DNA from 3 places in the Marinactinospora rubrisoli genome. Region 3 is predicted to be linked to each of the others. Evidence: predicted binding sites of a transcription regulator. Region 3 holds the regulator's gene; each other region holds the start of a gene.
What was found. Region 3 encodes HrcA, which represses chaperone genes, less so after heat shock. Its sites were predicted from a motif close to TTGGCACTCTCNNNNNGAGAGTGCCAA; they were not measured.
Positions count from the first base shown of each region.

Region 1: ACFQRF_RS02775 (FmdB family zinc ribbon protein) is a predicted target of HrcA. The motif match lies at 4,148-4,174, and genes of this name have one in related genera.
Region 2: groL (chaperonin GroEL) is a predicted target of HrcA. The motif match lies at 2,613-2,639, and genes of this name have one in related genera.

Region 1 is NZ_JBHTBH010000001.1:603,301-610,446, forward strand. It holds gene ACFQRF_RS02755 (phosphoribosylanthranilate isomerase) at 1-441, shown strand, start outside; gene ACFQRF_RS02760 (D-alanyl-D-alanine carboxypeptidase family protein) at 791-1,912, shown strand; gene ACFQRF_RS02765 (MscL family protein) at 1,971-2,387, opposite strand; gene ACFQRF_RS02770 (SAF domain-containing protein) at 2,513-3,175, opposite strand; gene ACFQRF_RS02775 (FmdB family zinc ribbon protein) at 3,800-4,135, opposite strand; gene ACFQRF_RS02780 (5-formyltetrahydrofolate cyclo-ligase) at 4,380-4,973, opposite strand; gene galU (UTP--glucose-1-phosphate uridylyltransferase GalU) at 5,190-6,116, shown strand; gene glp (molybdotransferase-like divisome protein Glp) at 6,309-7,146, shown strand, end outside.
Region 2 is NZ_JBHTBH010000001.1:365,289-372,434, reverse strand. It holds gene ACFQRF_RS01755 (LURP-one-related/scramblase family protein) at 1-186, opposite strand, end outside; gene ACFQRF_RS01750 (NUDIX hydrolase) at 297-752, shown strand; gene groL (chaperonin GroEL) at 858-2,486, opposite strand; gene ACFQRF_RS01740 (MoaD/ThiS family protein) at 2,793-3,071, opposite strand; gene thrC (threonine synthase) at 3,122-4,387, opposite strand; SAM riboswitch class I at 4,400-4,539, opposite strand; gene ACFQRF_RS01730 (alpha,alpha-trehalose-phosphate synthase (UDP-forming)) at 4,815-6,254, shown strand; gene otsB (trehalose-phosphatase) at 6,354-7,146, opposite strand, start outside.
Region 3 is NZ_JBHTBH010000008.1:214,550-221,695, forward strand. It holds gene ACFQRF_RS17965 (DUF4870 domain-containing protein) at 1-696, opposite strand, end outside; gene ACFQRF_RS17970 (DUF3097 domain-containing protein) at 889-1,731, opposite strand; gene hrcA (heat-inducible transcriptional repressor HrcA) at 2,038-3,051, shown strand; gene dnaJ (molecular chaperone DnaJ) at 3,052-4,197, shown strand; gene ACFQRF_RS17985 (16S rRNA (uracil(1498)-N(3))-methyltransferase) at 4,315-5,067, shown strand; gene ACFQRF_RS17990 (hypothetical protein) at 5,121-5,852, opposite strand; gene ACFQRF_RS17995 (SigE family RNA polymerase sigma factor) at 5,849-6,379, opposite strand; gene ACFQRF_RS18000 (histidine triad nucleotide-binding protein) at 6,865-7,146, shown strand, end outside.

The sequences.
Region 1 (7,146 bases), on a different contig from region 3:
GTCGGGGTGTTCCGTGACCAGCCGCTGGAGGAGGTCCGGGCCCTCGCTCGTGGCAGTGGGGTGCGGGCGGTTCAGTTGCACGGGGGCGAGGGACGGTCCGACTATGCCGCGCTCGCCGCGGAGGGGTGGACGCTGATCCGCGGTGCCGGTGTGCGCGAGGGACGCGTGCCGTCGCACGGCGAGATGGGGGAGGACATCCTGCTGCTGGACGCTCCTGTTCCCGGCTCTGGGACGAGCTGGGACTGGACGAGCGTGGACGGATTCGGCCCGGGGGAGCGGTGGCTGCTCGCCGGTGGACTCAACGCGGGGAACGTGGGCGCGGCCGTCGCGGCCGCCCGCCCATGGGGGGTCGACGTCTCCAGCGGGGTCGAGGTGAGCCGGGGAGTCAAGGAGCCCGCGCTGATCGCGGAGTTCGTCCGCGCCGCCCGCTCGGCGGGCTGAGCCGTGCCCCGCGATGCGCCCGACGGTAAAAGGTCGAACGAGGGCGCCTCCCCAAGGCGCCGGGTTGAGTACCCTGTGTTGCCGAAGGGTTGTCATTGTTTCTGGGTGGCATGCGTCACACTGGCGTGACGCGTGTGGTGCGGCCTTCCCCCACCGAAGCCGACCGGATGACGCTGGCGGCCCCTGATCAGCTGATGCGCGGAGCGACCGTACGGCCGGCCGAGGCGGCCGACGAGGAGCGCTCTCGCACTACGTGTTCGGTCGACCACGTGACCGCGCCCCCGATGTACGCGTGTAGTACGTTGCGATGCGGCCACGCCAATGACCGAGAGGCAGCCGGAGGATCCACGTGCCGTTCATTCTCGATTCGCCGCGGCCGGTGCCCCGCGTGCCGAGAAGTGTGGCCGCGGCCGGCCCGAGGCGGTCCCGGTTCACCGCCGGCCTGGTGATCGTGCTGGTGCTCTCCCTGTTCGCGGGGACGCAGGTGCTCATGGCGCCGCTCACCGATCAGGCGGCCGCTGACGTGGACCTCGACACCCTCAAGCAGGAGGCCGAGCAGGCGCGCGACGAACTGGAAGAGGCCACCGAGGCCTACACCGAACGCGAGGAGGCCCTGGAGAGCGCGCAGGAGGAGCTCGTCCAGACGCTGCACGAGCTGCAGCAGACGGAGCTTCAGCTCTCCGAGATGCGGGTGCCGCTCGCCCAGCTGGCCAGCACGCTGTACAAGCAGCCCGACGTCGGTGTGATGGGGCTGATGACCTCCGACACGATCGACGCGGACCTGCGGGCCGAGTCGCACGTGGTCAAGCTGTCCGAGGACCAGGACGCGATGCTGGCCGAGGCCAACAACCTGCGGGAGCAGCAGACCGAGCTCACCACCGCGGCGCAGGAACTGCAGGCGCAGACGCAGCTGGAGCGGGTGGAGCTGGCCGCCGACCTGGAGGAGCTGCGCCAGCAGTCCGAGGAGAGCACCGAGCGCCTCACCAACGAGCTGGAGGCCCGCGGCCTGTCCGTGGACGCCTACATGGCCGGGGTGGAATGCGACCCCACGGCGGGCGAGGCCGCGGCCGGCTACCCGAACGGGCTGGTTCCGCAGAACGCGCTGTGCGAGCTGCACGAGAGCGGGCACTTCCTTCGCGCCGACGCCGCCGTGGACTTCCTGATGATGAACGAGGCGTTCACCGAGAACTTCGGCAAGGAGATCTGCCTCACCAGCTCCTACCGCGACCTGGCCAACCAGCAGCGGGTCTATGTGGAGCAGCCTCCGGGCAACGCCGCCGTGCCCGGCACCAGCAACCACGGCTGGGGGCTCGCGGTGGACATGTGCGGCGGCGTGCAGAACCAGGGCTCACCCGAGTTCAACTGGCTGGAGGCCAACTCCCGAACATACGGCTGGTTCCATCCACAGTGGGCCTACTCCAGCCCGTTCGAACCGTGGCACTGGGAGTACGAGGCCGCCGCCGGCCAGTGAGCCGCGGCCGGGACAGCGGGCCGTCCGGTGACCGCGCGCGGACGGCCCCGCCCGGACCCTAGGACGTCATCGCAGGGACCTCCGGCTCCACCTGGGAGGTGCAGTGCGGGCAACGGGTCGCCTCCCGGTTGATCTCGCTGCGGCACTCGGGGCAGGTGCGGGTGGCCGCCTCCTCCTCCCTGCCGAACCGCTCCAGGACCTTCGTCATGGGCAGCACGATGCAGAAGTACAGGATGGTCGCGGTCAGCAGGAACGAGACCAGCGCGTCGACGAACTGCCCGTAGAGGAAGCGGCTCCCGTTGACCTCGAAGTACAGACCGCCGAACTCGGGAATGCCACCGAAGACGCCCAGCAGTGGGGTGATGAAGCCCTCGGTGAACGCCGTGATCAGGTTGGAGAAGACGGCGCCGATGACGACGGCCACCGCCAGTTGCACCAGGTTGCCCTGGAGCAGGAACTTCTTGAATCCACTCATGGGACCCCCATCGACGTGGTCGGGCGGGCACCTGGGGTGGGTGGACGCACGGGGGTGCGGGTGCCCGCTGCGGAACGGCACCGCCCCGGAGTGCGGACCGGCGCGGCACCACGAAAGGTTAGCGGTCAGCCGCGGATCGTGATGGAGAGCCGGTCGGCGACCGCCCGGCCGGCCAGGGTTCTCGACTCCTCCTCGGTGACGGCGAGCAGGAGCAGCGCACCGGATTCGCCGTCGGCGGGTTCGGCGCCCGGCACGGCGATCACCGGACGGTCGCGGACCACGAGCTCGGCGGGCGCCGCCGCGGCGCCGAACTCCGCGGCGAGCGGGTCCTGTGCCGCGGCGAGGACGTCGACCCGGCTGCCCGGCCGCAGCAGCGCCACCGCGCCGGGGTCGGCGACCCGCACCGGCGCCGCCACCATGCCGGCACCGTAGGGCGCCGCCGGTGGGTCGGCGATCCGGGCGGTGGTGAGGATTTCACCCCGGCGCATCGGCGCGGTGAGTGCGGCTCCCAGTGGATCGTCGGCGGGCGTGAGCGCGCCGGTGGGCGCGGTGTCTCGGGGGACCGCGCGCCGGGCGGTGTCGCCGCGCCCGAGCGGCTCCAAGGCGGTGAGGTCGCGCGCGGCGACCAGGACGTCGATGGTCGGGGGAGCGGGCGGCCGGAGCGACAGCACCGCGCCGGCGACCGCGAGGGCGGCGCACACCGCACCGAGCGGACGCCGCCAGCGGGCCAGTGCCGCCGCCAGCCGGTGTGCGCGGGCCGGTCCGCGCCGCGCCGCGTTCGGGTTCATGCCCGCACGGTAGGCGACGGCGGACGGGACGGCGCGGAGTTGTCCACAGGCATGTTCGTCGTCTTGCTCGCTCTACTGGGTCCGCGAGGGGGGTCTGCGGCGGGTGGCGGTGCTGGTTGGGCTCGTTCGGTGGCTCACCGCTCTGCACTCCTGGTCGCGTTCGCCGCCTCGCTCGGCTCCACCGGTTCCGCGAGAGCGGGCCTGCGGCCGGTGGCGGTGCCGGTTGCGTTCGCTCGGTGGCTCACCGTTCCGCACTCCTGGTCGCGTTCGCCGCCTCGCTCGGCTCCACCGGCCCCGCGAGAGCGGGCCTGCGGCCGGTGGCGGCGCCGGTTGCGCTCGCTCGGCGGCTCACCGCTCCGCACTCCTGGTCGCGTTCGCCGCCTCGCTCGGCTCCACCGGCCCCGCGAGGGGGGTCTGCGGCGGGTGGCGGTGCCGGTTGCGTTCGCTCGGCGGTTCACCGCTCCGTCGGCCACCGTGGCCAAGTGAGCCGGACAGACGACCGGGGGCCGGCCCGTGGGAGGGCCGGCCCCCGGTCGAAGGCGCGGTGCGCTGCTGCCCGGGCTCCCGGGCGTGATGGACGAGTGCTCCGGCCGGCCGGTGGCCGCTCCGGATGCCGGTCCGCCGTCAGGCGACCTTGGCGGCGGAGCTGTCCGAGCCGCCGGAGGAGCCGTTCGTCGAGGAGGACTCGCTCTTGGACTCGCTCTTGGCGGTGCTCTTCGACCCCTCGCTCTTGGAGCCGTCGCCATTGCCGGACGAGCCGGTGATGGCGGAGCTGTTGGAGCTGGAGCCGCTGTCGGTGCGGTAGAAGCCGGAGCCCTTGAAGACGATGCCCACGGCGGAGTACACCTTGCGGAGCCTGCCCTGGCACTCCGGGCACACGGTCAGCGCGTCGTCGCTGAAGCTCTGCACGACCTCCATCTGGGCGTCGCACTCGGTGCATGCGTACTGGTACGTAGGCACGGATCCTCCTTGCTGGCACTCTCGCCCATCGACTGCTAAATAGTACGCGCTCGGGTAGCCGGCCGCGACACAGGCACGGGGGACGGATGGGCGCTGTTCCTGCTGGTGCCGCTCGCGCCGTCGGACGGAGAACACGCGGCGCGCCCCGGATGTTCCGCGTCGGCTCCCGGTGGGAGTGCGGCCCCGCCGTCCCGCGAGCGCGGAGCGGGCCGCGGCCGGTCGCGGCCCGGGGGCATCGAGGGGCTCAGCCGCGCGCGGGGCGGAGCATTCGCACCCCGCCGCCGGGGGTGACCACGCCGCGCACCGGCCGGTCGTGCGGCTCCGCAGGAAGTTCGCGGACCACCTCTGTGTCGTAAATCACGGCGATCGTCAACGTGTGCGGGCCGACGCGCGCCAGCACCCGGTCGTAGCAGCCCGCCCCGCGGCCCAGCCGCCGCCCGGCCTCGTCCACCGCGAGCGCGGGGCAGACCACGGCGGCCGCCCGCCGCACCGCGTCGGGGCCGTAGCGCGGCCCGGTCGGCTCCAGTAGGCCGTGACCGGCCGGTGCGAGAGAGTCGGGGCCGTCGTACCCGGCCCAATCGAGGTCGCCCCCGGGCAGCAACACCGGCAGCAGCACGTAGCAGCCGTGCTTCCACAGCGCCGCGACCAGCCGCCGGGTGTCGGGCTCGGTGCCCACCGAGTAGTAGGCGGCCACCGTCCCGCCCATCGTCAGCTCCGGCATGGCCAGCAGCGCGTCCCGGATCGCCGATCCCGCCCGGTCCCGCCGCTCCGCGGGCATCTCCCGGCGCGCGGCCAGGATGCGCCGGCGCATTTCGCGCTTCGCCCCAACGACGTCCATGTCAGCAGTCTGGCAGCCGGCGCCGCGTCCGGCCGCCGCGGCGCCGTCAGAGCTCGGAGCCGCGGACGGCCAGCCGACGCGGAGATGAGAATCCGGGGAACGGAATATGAATGTCCGCGATGATTTGTCGCGTGGAGCGGCACCACATATGAGAGATCAGGCTCAGAACGCGCGCGCCGCGCAATTCGCCACCGACCATTGGCCTAAAGTGCCGACATGGCAGATACGCATCGTGCCCCGGCCCCCGTCACCAAAGCCGTCGTTCCCGCCGCCGGTCTCGGGACCCGCTTCCTGCCCGCGACCAAGGCGACGCCCAAGGAGATGCTGCCGATCGTCGACAAGCCGGCGATCCAGTACGTCGTCGAGGAGGCGGTGTCGGCGGGGCTCGCCGACGTCCTCATGATCACTGGACGCAGCAAGCGCTCGATCGAGGATCACTTCGACCGCGCCTACGAGCTGGAGGAGGCGCTGCGGGCCAAGGACGACACCGAACGCCTGAACGCGGTGCGTGCCTCCAGCGAGCTGGCACAGGTCCACTACGTGCGGCAGGGCGAGCCCCGCGGTCTCGGGCACGCGGTGCTGTGCGCGGCCGGGCACGTGGGCGCCGAACCGTTCGCGGTGCTGCTCGGCGACGACCTCATCGGCGAGCGGGACGCACTGCTGCGCCGCATGATCGAGGTGCGCGCCACCTACGGCGGCAGCGTCGTGGCGCTCATGGAGGTCGAACCCGAGCAGGTGTCGCTGTACGGCTGCGCCGCCATCGAGCCGACGGGCGAGGACGACGTCGTCACCGTCACCGATCTCGTCGAGAAGCCGCCGGCCGACCAGGCGCCGAGCCGGTGGGCCATCATCGGCCGCTACATCTGCGACCCGGAGGTGTTCGACGTCCTGCGGGAGACCCCGCCCGGCCGCGGTGGCGAGATCCAGCTGACCGACGCGCTGCGCGAACTCGCGCATCGCGGGCCGGACGAGGGCGGACCCGTGCACGGGGTGCTCTTCCGCGGCCAGCGTTACGACACCGGCAACAAGCTCGACTACCTGCGCACCGTGGTGGAGTTCGCCTGCGACCGGCCGGACCTCGCCGGGGACTTCCTGCCCTGGCTGCACGAGTTCGTCGCGAAACGGGACATCGCGCTCGGCTAGCGGCCACCGGGATCCGGCACGCGGGCGGTGCGGGCGGCGGCAGCGAGCCGGCCCCGGTACGTTGGCCGCAGGCCGGCGCACCGGTGGGGAAGCGCGTCCGGTCGCGGAACCGGCCGGCGACCGGACGCGCGGCTCCGCAGGAAGGTCCGCCCCTCCCCGCCGGACGGCGGGGCCGTCCACGGAGGATGCCCGATGAAGAGCGTGGAGCGGCACGTCTCCGACGTGCTGGAACTCGTCGAACCGCTGGCGCCGATCGAACTCGACCTCGTCCGCGCGCACGGCACGGTCCTCGCCGAGTCCGTCACGTCGACCGTGTCGCTGCCCGCCTTCGACAACTCCTCCATGGACGGTTACGCCGTGGTGGCGCAGGACGTCGCCGCCGCGTCCCCCGACCTGCCGGTGGAGCTCCCCGTGGTCGCCGACATCGCGGCCGGCGACCCCGGCGCCTACGCGATCCGGTCCGGGATGTGCGCCCGCATCATGACCGGCGCGCCCATGCCGGCCGGAGCCACCGCCGTGGTGCCCGTGGAGTGGACCGACGGGGGCGTGGCGCGGGTCGCCGTGCACCGGCCGGTGCGGACCGGCAACGCGGTGCGCCGGGCCGGAGAGGACGTCGAGAAGGGCACCCGGGTCCTGCGCGGTGGTGTGCGGATCGGGGCCGCCGAGGCGGCGGTCCTCGCCGCGGTCGGGCGCAAGGCCGTGCCGGTGCGTCCCCGGCCGCGCGTGGTGGTGCTGTCCACCGGCGCCGAACTGGTGGAGCCCGGTGAGCCGATCGGCCCCGGCCAGATCTGGGAGTCCAACAGCTACATGCTCGCCGCGGCGGTGCTGGACGCCGGATGCGTGGCGTACCGGCACGGCTTCGTCGCGGACGATCCCGCCACGGTGCTCGGCACCCTGGACGACCTGCTGGTACGGGCGGACCTCGTCATCACCACCGGCGGGGTGAGCATGGGCGCCTACGACGTCGTCAAGGAGGCGCTGGCCCGGCTGGGCACGGTCCGGTTCGAGAAGGTCGCCATGCAGCCGGGGA
Region 2 (7,146 bases), on a different contig from region 3:
ACGGCGGAAGTTGCTCGTGTCCTTGGCCACGAACCGCAGCACCCGCCGCCCGGCGTTGAGGTTGAGCTCGCCGACGTGTGCCAGCGGCCGGCCCTGCGGGTCGTGCACGTGGTACTCGGACTCGTCGATGAAGTAGCGCCGCGGCTGCTCGACCAGCAGCACGGGGCTGGTGAAAAGATCGGTCACGTGTGATCGGACTCCGCGGGGCCGTCCACGGTTCCCGGGCGGCCGGCGGTATCGGTGCTGCTCACCGATCCGCGGACACCGGCGCCGGGCCCGGAGCGTACGGTGGACGCATGTCCACAGACCGTTCCGCGTCCTCCGCTCCCCTTCCCCCGGTGACCGACGTACCGCCCGGGGTGGTCGACGCGGTCGCCTGGGTGCACGTCCGCGACGGCCGGCTGCTCAACGTGCGCTCCGCGGGCAAGGACGCGCTGTACCTGCCCGGCGGCAAGCGCGAACCGGGCGAGAGCGACGTCGAGGTCCTGGTACGGGAGGTCCGCGAGGAGCTGGCGGTCCGATTGCGCCCGGAGACGGCGCGGCTGTTCGCGGTGGTCGACGCGGACGCGCACGGCTATCCCGACGGCACCCGGGTCCGGCTGCTCTGTTACACGGCCGAGCACGAGGGCGAGCCCACTCCGAGCGCGGAGATCCGGGAGCTGGCCTGGGTGGACGGCGCGGCGGCCGAACGGTGCGCACCGGCCGGCCGCCGCGTCCTGGAGGTGCTCCGCGAGCGCGGCCTGCTCGGCTAGGGCGGCCCGCCGGGCCGGCCGCGGGTGTCCCCGGCCGCACACGCACAGCGGAAAGGGCGGCCCCCGGTGGGGACCGCCCTTCGAGCGGTGTACCGCGACGGTGGACTAGAAGTCCATGCCGCCCATGTCGCCGCCGCCCGCCGGGGCCGCAGCGGCCTTCTCCGGCTTCTCGGCGATGACGGCCTCGGTGGTCAGGAACAGACCGGCGATGGACGCCGCGTTCTGCAGCGCGGACCGGGTGACCTTGGTCGGGTCGATGACGCCGTCCTTGAACAGGTCGGTGTACTCGCCCGTGGCGGCGTTCAGGCCGACGCCCGCCTCCAGGTTCTTCACCTTCTCCGCGACGACGCCGCCCTCAAGGCCGGCGTTGATCGCGATCTGCTTCAGCGGCTCCTCGACGGCGCGGCGGACGATGTCGGCGCCGATGGCCTCGTCGCCCTCCAGCTCCAGCTTCTCGAAGGCCGGGACGCTGGCCTGCAGCAGCGCCACGCCACCACCGGGCAGGATGCCCTCCTCGACGGCGGCCTTGGCGTTGCGGACGGCGTCCTCGATGCGGTGCTTGCGCTCCTTGAGCTCCACCTCGGTGGCGGCGCCGGCCTTGATGACCGCCACACCGCCGGCCAGGCGGGCCAGGCGCTCCTGCAGCTTCTCGCGGTCGTAGTCGGAGTCGGTGCGCTCGATCTCGGCACGGATCTCGTTGACCCGGCCGGCGATCGCGGTGGCGTCGCCCACGCCGTCCACGATGGTGGTCTCGTCCTTGGTGACGACGACCTTGCGGGCGCGGCCGAGCAGCTCAAGCTCGGTGTTCTCCAGCTTGAGGCCGACCTCCTCGGTGATGACCTGGCCGCCGGTCAGCACGGCGATGTCGCCGAGCTGGGCCTTGCGGCGGTCACCGAAGCCCGGGGCCTTGACGGCGACGGACTTGAAGGCACCGCGGATCTTGTTGACCACCAGGGTCTGCAGCGCGCCGCCCTCGACGTCCTCGGCGATGACGACGAGCGGACGGCCGGCCTGCAGGACCTTCTCAACGATCGGCAGGAACTCGTTGTTGTTGGAGATCTTCTGGTTCGCGATCAGGATGTACGGGTCCTCCAGGACCGTCTCCATGCGCTCCAGGTCGGTGGCGAAGTACGGCGAGATGTAGCCCTTGTCGAAGCGCATACCCTCGGCGAGCTCCAGCTCCAGCCCGAAGGTCTGCCCCTCCTCGACGGTGATGACGCCTTCCTTGCCGACCTTGTCCATGGCCTCGGCGATGATCTCGCCGATCTGGGTGTCGCCGGCGGAGATGGAGGCCGTGGAGGCGATCTGCTCCTTGGTCTCGATGTCCTTGGAGAGGTTGGCCAGCTCCTCGCTGATGCGGGCGACCGCGGCCTCGATGCCCTTCTTCAGCCCGACCGGGTTGGCGCCGGCGGCGACGTTGCGCAGACCCTCGCGCACCAGCGCCTGGGCCAGGACGGTGGCGGTGGTGGTGCCGTCACCCGCGACGTCGTCGGTCTTCTTGGCGACCTCCTTGACGAGCTCGGCCCCGATCTTCTCCCACGGGTCTTCGAGCTCGATCTCCTTGGCGATCGAGACACCGTCGTTGGTGATGGTGGGCGCGCCCCACTTCTTCTCAAGGACGACGTTGCGGCCCTTGGGGCCGAGCGTCACCTTGACGGCGTCCGCAAGCTGGTTCATGCCGCGTTCGAGGCCGCGCCGGGCCTCCTCGTCGAACGCGATCAGTTTGGCTGCCATAGAGTTCTGTCCTCCCGAGACCGGGCTGATACGCGAAGGTACGAGCCGACGCCCGCGACGGACGACCATGGCGCTCCCGGCAACCCGTCTGCCGGAGGACCGCGGCCTCATCGCCTCGAACCTGGGTTAGCACTCACCATGGGGGAGTGCTAACGATCCCTTTTCTAGCACTCTCCACAGGCGAGTGCAAACGCCCTGGCCGGATTTCGCCATGCGGTTACCCGCAGGTCAGCCCCGGGAAAACGTCCGGCCCGCGACCGCCGGGTGCGGGCGCGGGCCGGAAAGGCACTGTGGCGGGCGGATCGATCAAGAGCCGCCGGCGACCGCCGGGATGATCGACACCTGCCCGCCGCTGGGGACGGCGGTGTCCAGGCCCTGGGCGAACCGGACGTCCTCGTCGCCGACGTAGACGTTGACGAAGCGGCGGATCCGCCCGTCGTCGTCGAGGATCCGGGCCCGGATGCCGGGGTGGTTGGCCTCCAGGTCGGCGAGCACCTCGCTGAGGGTGCTGCCCTCGGCGGAGACCTCCGCCGCGTCCGAGGTGTAGCTGCGCAGGATGGTCGGGACGCGCACGCTGACGCTCATGACTGTGGAACTCCTTGCGGTGGTGGGAATACGGGAGCGCGCGGCCGGGCTCAGGCGAGCCCGGCGTCCTTGAAGGCGGCCAGGGAGGGCGGGATGGTGGCCGTGACACCGGCACTGGCGACGTTGAGGGTCTTGAGCCCGTCTCCGGTGTTCAGCACCACGGTCTCGGCCTCGGGGTCGAGCACCCCGTCGGCGAGCAGCTTGCGCAGCACGCCGGTCGTGACGCCGCCGGCCGTCTCGGCGAAGATGCCCTCCGTGCGGGCGAGCAGCGCGATGGAGTCGACCACCGCGGCGTCGTCGACGTGCGCCACGGCACCGCCGGTACGCCGGCAGATGTCCAGGACGTAGGGGCCGTCGGCCGGGTTGCCGATCGCCAGCGACTTGACGATGGTGTCCGGCTTGACCGGCTGGATGACGTCGTGGCCCTGCTCCCAGGCGCGGGCGACCGGCGCGCAGCCGGTGGCCTGCGCGCCGAAGATCCGGTAGGGCCGATCCTCGACCAGGCCGAGCCGCACCAGCTCACGGAAGCCCTTGTCGATCTTGGTGAGCTGCGAGCCGGAGGCGATGGGGACGATGATCTGCTCGGGCAGCCGCCAGCCCAGCTGCTCGGCGATCTCATAGGCGAGGGTCTTGGACCCCTCGCCGTAGTACGGGCGCAGGTTGACGTTGACGAAGCCCCAGTCCTCGCCGGCGGGGTCGCCGATGAGCTCGGAGCAGAACCGGTTGACGTCGTCGTAGTTGCCGTCGATCGCCACCACCTTGCCGCCGTAGACGGCGGCCATGCGCACCTTGGCCTCCTCCAGGCCGGCCGGGATGAAGACGCACGACTCGAACCCGGCGCGCGCGGCGGCCGCGCCGACCGCACCGGCCAGGTTGCCGGTGGAGGAGCAGGAGAGGGTGCGGAACCCGAAGTTGCGGGCCGCCTCGACCGCCATGGCGACCACGCGGTCCTTGAACGAGTGGGTGGGGTTGCCGGAGTCGTCCTTGACGTGCAGCGAGCGCAGGCCCAGTTCGGCGGCCAGCCGGTCGGCGCGGACCAGCGGGGTGAGTCCGGGGTTCATGTTCGGCAGGTCGCGCACGTTCTCCGGCACGGGCAGCAGCCCGGCGTACCGCCAGATGTTCTTGGGGCCGCGTTCGATGGACTCGCGGCTGACCGGCCCGAACTCGTAGGCGACTTCGAGCGGGCCGAAGCAGAACTCGCAGGCGAAGCGGGGGCCGAGGTCGTACCGCCGGCCGCATTCGCGACAGGAGAGGGCGGCGGCGGGGCCGAAGGAGGGGGTGGTGGGCGTGCTGGTTTCCGTGGCGGTTACCGCCATGCGAGGCGTCTCCCCTCATCTTTCCTGGAGCCGCTCTGACCCCAGGCCGGAGTTGGCACCTGTCCCGGCCGCCTCGCACCAGACGCGAAGCGTTCACCGGGATGGTTGCCGGGGCTTCGCCGGGCCGGTCCCTCCACCCCTCTGGATGAGCAATATGAAGTTCTGGTGGACGGTGCGTCCGCTCGGGCGGACCACCTGATCCGTGCGTCACTGTAACCGACGCGTCGCCGGATCGGCCATCCGGGGTGACCGATCTCGCGGACCCGCCCACGGCGCGGCGGGTTTGCGGCCTGCACAGAGGGTCAGTAACCCAGCACGCGGCACGGTGACACTGCGCGTCCGGACCCGGTGACCCGCCTGTGATCGGCGGGTGGCCGTGTAGTTAAGTAGGGGTTCCTGACAACCCGGTGGAGAGGTGGACGATCAGGTGGACAAGGCGCAGATCCTCGTCGCTTCCAACAGAGGCCCGGTGTCCTTCTCCGTCGCCGATGACGGCTCCCTCGCCTTCCGGCGCGGCGGAGGCGGGCTGGTCTCCGGGCTGAGTTCCGTCGCAGGGGAGATCGACACGCTGTGGGTGTGCGCGGCACTCTCCGACGCCGACCGCAAGGCGGCCGGCACCGCGCCGGGCGGCCGGCTCGACCAGGCCGGTTTCGACCTCGGCGGCGCGCGGGTGCGCATGCTCGACATCCCGCCGCGGACCTTCGCCAACGCCTACACGTCGGTGGCCAACTCCACCCTGTGGTTCGTCCACCACATGCTCTACGACACCCCGAACAAGCCGCACTTCGACGCGGACTTCCGTGCCCGGTGGGACGACTACCGGGAGTACAACGGCGCGTTCGCCGAGGCACTGGTCACCGGCGCCGCCGAGGGCGCCCGGGTGGCCGTGCAGGACTACCACCTCGCGCTCGTGCCGCGCATGATCCGCGGCCGGCGGCCGGACCTGCGCATCGCGCACTTCTCCCACACCCCGTGGGCGCCGCCGGAGTACTTCCGGATGCTGCCCCGTGACATCGCGCGAGAACTGCTGGAGGGCATGCTCGGCGCCGACCACGTCGGGTTCCTCAGTCTCCGCTGGGCGGACGCGTTCCTGCGCTGCTGTGAGACGTTCCTGCGCGCCGAGGTGAACTGGGCCACCCGCACGGTCGACTTCGGCGGCCGGATCGTCCGGGTCGGCGTGCACGCCCTGGGCGCGGACGCCGAGGGGCTGCGCGCGCGGGCCGCCGCGGACGACGTGGCCGAGCGCCGCGCGGCACTGCGCGAGCTGGTCGGCGACCGCCGGCTGATCGTGCGGGTCGACCGCACCGAGCTGTCCAAGAACATCGTGCGCGGCCTGGCCGCCTACCGCGAGCTGCTGGCCCGCCGCCCGGAGTGGCGCGGCCGGGTGACCCACCTGGCGTTCGCCTATCCGAGCCGCGGCGACGTGCCCGAGTACCGCGAGTACACCGAGTCCGTGCAGCGGATCGCCAAGGAGATCAACGAGGAGTTCGGCACGCCGGACTGGACCCCGCTGATCCTGGAGGTCAACGACGACTACCCACGGTCGCTGGCGTCGTTCCAGCTCGCCGACGTGCTGCTCGTCAATCCGATCCGCGACGGCATGAACCTGGTGGCCAAGGAGGGGCCGGTGCTCTCCGAGGAGGGCTGCGCCCTCGTGCTGTCCACCGAGGCCGGCGCGGCGGACGACCTGGGCGAGGACGCGCTGCTGGTCAACCCCTACGACGTCTCCGAGACGGCCGAGACGCTGCACACCGCGCTGTCCCTGCCGGCCGGGGAACGCCGCGCACGCTGCGAGCGGCTGGCGGAGCGGGCGGCCGCCCTGCCGCCGCAGCGCTGGTTCACCGACCAGCTCCGCGCGCTCGGCTGAGCGGCGTCCCTCGTTCTCCAGGGGCATCACCCGTCCCGCCACGGCCCTCGCGTCGCGGCACCGTCACGGCGGTGCGGTGGCGCGAGGGCGCGGGCCGGGTCAGCCCTCCAGGGCGGCGGCGAGTCCGGCGAGCAGGCCGACCACACCGGCCGGACCGTCGACGACGAGGTCGGCGCGCCCGGCGAGCTCCGGCACCTCGTCCGAGCCGCTGCACACGGTGAGCCCCGCGACACCACGGCCGCGGAGGTCGCGCACCGCGTCGAACGCGGCGAGGTCGCCGAGGTCGTCGCCCGCGTACAGCAGGGACGTCGCCCCGTGCTCCGCCACGAAGCCGGTCAGGGCGACGCCCTTGTCCATGCCGGGCGGGCGGAGCTCGACGACCATGCGGCCCGGTTCCACGGTGAGACCGGTACGGGCGGCGAGGTCGGTGAGCGGGCCGCGCACCAGTTCCAGCGCGCCGTCAGGGTCGCTCGTGCGGCGGGTGTGGACGGCGAGCGCGTGCTGCTTGTCCTCGATCCAGGTCCCCGCGGGCACGGCCAGCCGCTCCAGCAGCCCCGGCAGCTCGGCCCGCGCCACGGCGACGCCGGGCGGCGGCTCCGGCACGGTCAGCCGGCCGTCGGCCCAGCGCTCCCGGCCGTACTGGCCGAGCACGGTGAGGCCGGAGAGGCCGTCGGCTCCGGCGAACCCGCCGTACTCCACCGCGACCGCCGCCGGGCGGCCGGTGACGATGACGAGCGCCCGCACCAGCGGGGACAGCCGGGAAAGGACGGCCGGCACATCAGGGTGGGCCCGGGCGTCCCGGGGGTCGGGCACGATCGGCGCGAGGGTGCCGTCGAAGTCGAAGGCGAGCACCGCACCGGACGGGTCGGCGAGCAGCCGGTCCAGGGCTGCC
Region 3 (7,146 bases):
GTAGGACTGCGGGCCGGCGGCCTGCGGCGGATACCCGCCCGGCCCGCCGAAGCCCGGCCCGGGGTAGCCGGTCTGGGCGGGCTGCTCCCCGGTGGAGCGGGCGTGCCCCGGCCGGTCGCCCGGCTCGGCGTACCCGCCCGCGCGCGGCGGCTGCGGCTGCTCGCCGGTGGGCCAGGCGTGACCGGGCTGTGGGCCGGTGCCGGGGTGTCCCGCGTAGTGCGGCCGTCCCGGATACCCCGGCTGCCCGCTAGGCGGGGGGAACCCGGGCCGGCCGGTACCGGACTGTTCGTGTTCGGCCTGGAACGGGGGAGCCGGCCGGCCGTAACCCGCCGGTGGCTGCGGAGTGGGGTACGCCGGCTGCTCGCCCGTGGGCCGGCCGTAGCCGGGGCCGGGCGGCTGGGGAGCGGAGTACCCTCGCTGCTCGCCCGTCGGCTGGCCGTACCCGTAGCCGGGCGGCTGAGCGGCCGGCGGGTGGTGTCCCGGATGCGCCGGCTGCCCGCCGGTGGGCGGGCCCGCCGGGGGCGGCGGCGCGTCGGAGGGATACCCGCCCCGCGGCCGATCCGGGTGGCCGGCCGGCTCCCCGGGTGCGGGCCACGAGGCGCCGGGCGGGCCACCGGCGTCCGCCCGCCCGTAGCCGGGCTGGCCGCCCGTGGGCGGTTCCTGGGGCGATGGCTGGTTGGGCGGTGTCTCGCTCATGCTGTCCCTTGGCTGTGCCGGTTGCGATCGGGCGGAGTAGCGTGCGGACGCTCTCCGCGGGCGGGCGCGGCGAAAGCCCGCCCGGGCGGCGGCCCGCCCGCGCGAGTCGCCTCGCCGGCGCATCGGGCCGCCCGATGGGCCGGCGCGCTCCGGCGGCGCCGTCCGCCGTGGAAACGACCCATCAGACCGACCCTAACCTCCGTCCGCGTGCGCGGCGGTGACGAAGTCGATCAGTTCTTCGACGCGTCCCAGCAGCTCCGGTTCCAGATCCGTGAAAGAACGCACCGATCCGAGGATGCGCCGCCACGCCGCGCCGGTGTCCGCGGGCCAGCCGAGCGCCGCGACGACGCCCTCCTTCCACGGCACTCCGCGGGGCACGTCCGGCCAGGCGGCGATCCCCACCGCGGCCGGCTTCACCGCGGCCCACACGTCCACGAACGGGTGGCCGAGCACCAGCACGTTCGGTGACGCGACCCGCCCGGCGATCCGGCTCTCCTTGGAGCCGGGGACCAGGTGGTCCACCAGGACGCCGAGCCGCCGCTGCGGACCGGGGGCGAAGTCCGCGACGAGTTCCGGAAGACGGTCCACGCCCTCCAGGTACTCCACCACGACCCCCTCCACCCGCAGGTCGTGGCCCCAGACGCGCTCCACCAGCTCGGCGTCGTGCAGGCCCTCGACGTAGATGCGGCTCTCCCGGGCCACCCGCGAGCGCAGCCCGCGGACCGCGATCGACCCGGAGGCGCTGCGCACCGGCCCGGACGGCGCCGAGGGAGCCGGCCGGACGAGGGTGACCGGCTCGCCGTCGACCAGGAACGCCGCCGGGGCCAGATCGAAGACTCGGTGCCGGCCGTGCCGGTCCTCCAGCGTCACCGTGGCCTTGTCCACACCCACGACCGCGCCGCAGAAAGCCTCGTCCGCGGACTCCACCACCAGCCCGTGCTCGGCCGGGACCTCGCGGACCCGGCCTCTGCGCGGCCGCCGCCAGTCGCCGGCGAGGACGTCGCGGCCGTACCTGCCGCCGGAGTCAGTACCCACGGCCCGCGATTGTACTGATGTAGGGCGGCGGTGCCGGCGCGGCGGCGACCGGAGCCGGACGGGCGCCGGACGCGCGGATCGTCATGGGCTCGTGATCTCGCCGAATCGGGGCCGTCGGTCGGCCGTGAAAGGATCAGCCGACCCGGATTCCGGTCCTTTCCCCCGTCTCGGGCGGCCCGCGACGAGACGAACCCCCGTTTACGGGGAACACCATTCGGCGAGGCCTCGGCCGCCAGGAGGGGGACCGCGTCGACGGAGCCGCATAGAATTAGCACTTAAGACCACGGAGTGCCAGGAGGTGAGCGCGTGCTCGACGACCGAAAACTCGCGGTGCTGCGTGCCATCGTCGAGGACTACGTGTCCACGAACGAGCCGGTGGGGTCGAAGGCGCTTGTCGACCGGCACGGCCTCGGTGTCTCGCCTGCGACCATCCGCAACGACATGGTGGCCCTGGAGGAAGAGGGCTACATCGCCCAACCGCACACGAGCGCGGGCCGGGTGCCCACCGACAAGGGCTACCGGCTCTTCGTCGACCGGCTGTCCACGGTGAAACCCCTGTCCGCCGCCGAACGCCGGGCGATCGAGACCTTCCTCTCCGGCGCCGTCGACCTCGACGAGATCGTAGGCCGCACGGTCCGTCTGCTGGCGCAGCTGACCCGTCAGGTCGCCATCGTGCAGTACCCGTCGCTGACCCGGTCCTCCGTGCAGCACGTCGAACTCGTGCCGCTCGGGCAGCAGCGGGTCATGATGGTCCTCATCACCAACACCGGCCGCGTCGAACAGCGGGTCATCGACGGTCTCGACCGGGTCACCGACGACTCGGTCGAGAACCTGCGCACGGTGCTCAACCAGGCGCTGGTCGGCAGATGGCTGACCGACGTGCCCCCGGCGGTCTCCGATCTGCCGGGGCGGCTGCCCGCCGAGGACCGGGTACTGGCCGCGTCGGTGCTGTCGGTGCTGCTGGAGAGCCTCGTGGAGAAGCACGAGGAGAAGATCGTGCTCGGCGGAACCGCCAACCTCGCCGCCGTGGACTTCTCGGCCAGCCTCCGCGGTGTGCTGGAGGCACTGGAAGAAAACGTGGTTCTCATCCGTTTGCTGGGTGAGGCCGGGGATCCTTCCATGCTCACGGTCCGCATCGGCGCGGAGAACTCCCACGAGGGCCTGCAGTCGACCTCGATCGTGTCAGCGGGTTACGGCATCGGCGACCGGTCGCTGGCGAAACTGGGTGTGGTCGGCCCGACTCGAATGGACTACCCGGGAACGATGGGAGCGGTACGCGCAGTGGCAAGATACGTCGGTCAGATCTTGGCGGGGCAGTAAGTGTCCAGGGACTACTACGAGATCCTCGGGGTGCGTCGCGACGCGTCCAAGGACGAGGTCAAGAAGGCATACCGCCGCCTGGCGCGCGAACTCCACCCCGACGTCAACCCCGATCCGGTCACCCAGGAACGCTTCAAGGAGGTCACCCAGGCGTACGAGGTGCTCTCCGACCCGGAGAAGCGCCGGATGTACGACATGGGCGTGGACCCGTTCGCCCCGGCGGGCGCCGGCGGCGGCCCCGGCGGGTTCGGCAACGCCGGGTTCCCGTTCGACGACATCGTGAACGCCTTCTTCGGCGGGGGAGCCACCGGCCGGCGCGGCGCCCGCGACCGGGCGCGGCGCGGGCGCAGCATCAAGGTGCGCATCGAGCTCGACCTCGCCGAGACCGCGTTCGGCGTCACCAAGGACGTCACGTTCCCCACGGCCGTGCTGTGCGACACCTGTCAGGGTGAGGGCACCGCCAAGGGCAGTCACCGCGAGACCTGCGACATGTGCTCGGGCCGCGGTGAGATCTCCGAGGTCGCGCGTTCGTTCCTCGGCCAGGTCATGACGACCCGGCCCTGCCCCCAGTGCGCCGGACAGGGCACCGTCATCCGCAACCCCTGCCCGGACTGCGCCGGGGAGGGACGGGTGCGCGAGACCGTCACCCGCAAGGTGCAGATCCCGGCGGGCGTCGAGGACGGCACGCAGATCCAGCTGGCCGGCGAGGGCGAGATCGGCCCCAACGGCGGCCCGCGCGGCGACATCTTCCTGGAGGTGGTGCAGCGTCCGCATCCGCTGTTCGAGCGCCGCGGCGACGACCTGCACTGCACCGTCGCCGTTCCCATGACGGCGGCGGCCCTGGGCGCGTCGCTGACCATCGAGACGCTCGACGGCACCGAGGAGATCGACCTGCGGCCGGGCACCAACTCCGGCCACGTGATCACCCTGGACGGGCGCGGCACCCGGCACCTCAACGCGCCGGGGCGCGGCGACCTGCTGATCCGGGTCAACGTCGAGACCCCCAGCAAGCTCGACGAGGAACAGGAGGCGTTGCTGCGCAAGTTCGCGGAGCTGCGCGGCGAGGACCACCCGCCCGGCAAGTTCAGCCCGGGGCACGGAAACTTCTTCTCACGGCTGCGCGACGCCTTCAACGGCTCGCGGTGAGGCCGACCGCACGCCGTCCCGTCCCGACCGACCCGGCCACGGCCGGATCCGCCGCCCCCGCCGGGCGTGCCGGGTCCGGCCGTCGCCCGTGAGGGCGGCAGAACCCACGGAGAGCAGATGACACCCCCGGTTTTCCTGACAGGCTCCGGCGATCTCGACCACGACCGGGTGGTGCTCGCCGGCCCCGAGGGCCGGCACGCCGCGACCGTTCGGCGGCTGAGGGTGGGCGAGCGTGTCGATCTGGCCGACGGTGACGGGACGCGGGCACGGTGCGTGGTCACCGACGTGGGCCGGGACACCGTCGCGCTCGCCGTCGAGGAGCGGCGGCACGAACCGGCGCCCGCCCCGCGGCTGACGGTGGTGCAGGCGCTGCCCAAGGGCGACCGCGGTGAACTCGCGGTGGAGGTCATGACCGAGGCGGGGGTGGACGCGATCGTGCCGTGGCCGGCCGAGCGCTGTGTCACCCGCTGGAAGCCGGACCGGGCCGCCAAGGCGCTGGGCCGGTGGCGTTCGGCCGCGCGCGAGGCGGCGAAGCAGGCGCGGCGCAGCCGGGTCCCCGAGGTCGCCGAGCCCGCGGCCACCGCCGAGGTCGCCGAGCTGCTCGGTGCCGCGGCCGTCGGCATCGTGCTGCACGAGGAGACCGACCAGCGGCTGTCCGCCTTGCCGCTGCCCGAGGCCGTGACCCCCGGCGGGACCGGGGGCGAGATCGTGCTGGTGGTGGGCCCCGAGGGCGGCTTCACCGACACCGAACTGACGGCGTTCGACCGCGCGGGCGCCGTGCGCGCACTGCTCGGCCCGAGCGTGCTGCGCACCTCGACCGCGGGCGTGGCCGCCCTCTCCGTGCTGCAGGCCCGCTGCGGGCGCTGGTGACCGCCGGAGCCCGCGGCGGTGGGCGCGCCGCCTGACGCACGGGGCGCGCCGGGTCAGTGCACGGGCGCCGTGGGGCCGCTCGCGGTGTCGCTGCCCTCCGCGGGCGGGGCGCTGGGGTCGTCCGGCGCGTCCGGGGCCGGCGTGGTGGTGCCGCCGCCCGGCTCGGTCTCCTCACCGTCGCCGCCCGGATGCTCCCCGCTCGGGTCGCCGTCGCCCGCTCCGTCGTCGTCGGGCGAGGAGGGCTGCGGTGACGGGACGCAGCCCGGCCCGGCCGGCGCCTCCTCGTCCTCGGCGTCGAGGTCGGGGGACGCCGAGGGGCTGCGCTCGGCCGTGGGGCTCGGCGCCGGGCCGAGGCACATCGGGGTGGCCCCGGTGCCGCTGAGCGGATCGCCGCTCTCGGCCTCGGGGGTGGGCGAGGTCCGCGGCCCGGCGGGGCGGTCGGGGTCGTCGTCGGTGGCGGACGGCTCCTCCAGATGGTCGCCCGCGTTCGCCGGACCGGATCCGGGCGACTGGGCGTCGTCCTCCGAAGCCGTGGTCAGGGAGTCGGGCAGCACCTGCTCGCGCAGTTGCGGCGTGCCGAGCAGGACGGAGCCGACGATCAGCGCGGCGGCGCCCACCGCGAGACTCGGGCGCAGCCAGAATCCGCCCAGCCAGAACGGGCGGGCGCGCTCCGTACGGGCCCGGATGCGATCGAGCGCGGCGGGTGACGGCTGTACGGCCCCGGCTTCGGCGCGCAGTGCGTCGCGAAGCCGCTGTTCCAGTTCGTCGTCGATTGGATCGGTCATGTCGTTCGCTCCAGAACCGAGCGGAGCGCGGCGATTCCGCGCGCCGTGTGGCTCTTGACGGCGCCGCGACTGATGCCCATGGCGTCGGCGATCTGAGCCTCGGAAAGGTCTGCGTAGTAGCGGAGCACGATGGCCTCCCGCTGCCGGGTGGGCAGCTTGCGCAGTGCCTCGATGACCGCGGCGCGCTCCAGTTCGCCCAGGGCACCGTGCTCCGCGCTGGGCGCGTCGGGCAGCGCCTTGGGCGCGTGCTTCTCCACCACCGCCCGGTGCCGCAGCACGGAACGGGCCCGGTTCACCACCGACTGGCGCAGGTAGGAGAGCGCCTTGTTCGGGTCCCGCAGCCGTCGCCAGGCGCCGTGCATGGCGACGAACGCGTCCTGGACGACCTCCTCAGCCGTCGCGAAGTCCCGGACGAGCAGCGCCGCGAGCCGGACCAGCGGTCGGTAGTGCGCGCTGTACAGCTGCGTCACCGCCTGGTCGGCGTCCCACCCGACCGACACCGTCGTCGCGGGGGCATCCGCCACCATGGTTTCAGTCACGTCGGTAGGACGCGCGCCCTTGCCGCCGGGTTTACGAAAGGGCATACCGTTCTTCTCGCTCCGTCGTGGGGTCCGACGCCTGACCGGGGAGGGGAAGCGGGCGTCCCCGGCCTCGTGCAGTGTGGTGTGACCTCGTGCTCTGCGTGACAGGGGCAGTGGTCTCCGTAAAAGGGGCGGTCCGGGAGACGTCACGCGAAGTAACAGGATAGCCCCATAGGTCCAATCGTTGCCCGGTTCCGCGGCGAACCGGAGTCCTCATGATCGGGGGCGAACAGAGGGCGGCGCGCCTCCATGCGGAAAGGGGGAGGTCGGGGCACCGGCGACGCCCGAGAGCGCCGTTGGCGAGCCGGCGGTTCCGCCCGCCACGGGCCCGGCGGCCGTTTTCCGTGCGGAACCCGCGCGTCGGCTCCGGCATCATGGTGGGATGGTTCGAGGTGACGTGCGAGAAGTGAGGGAAGGGGACACCGGTGGCCCTGCGTGAGCCCGACTGCCTGTTCTGCAAGATCGCGGCGGGGGAGGTGCCCGCCGAGATCGTCCGCGAGGGAGAGCGCACCGTCGCCTTCCGCGACATCAACCCGCAGGCGCCCACCCACGTGCTCATCATTCCCCGGGACCACTTCCCCGACGCCGCGACGGCGGGCCGCGCCCGGCAGGGGCTGCTGGACGAGATCGCCGCCGAGGCCGAGGAGATCGCCCGGGCGGACGGTGTGGCCGGCAACGGGTACCGGCTGGTGTTCAACACCGGGACCGGCGCC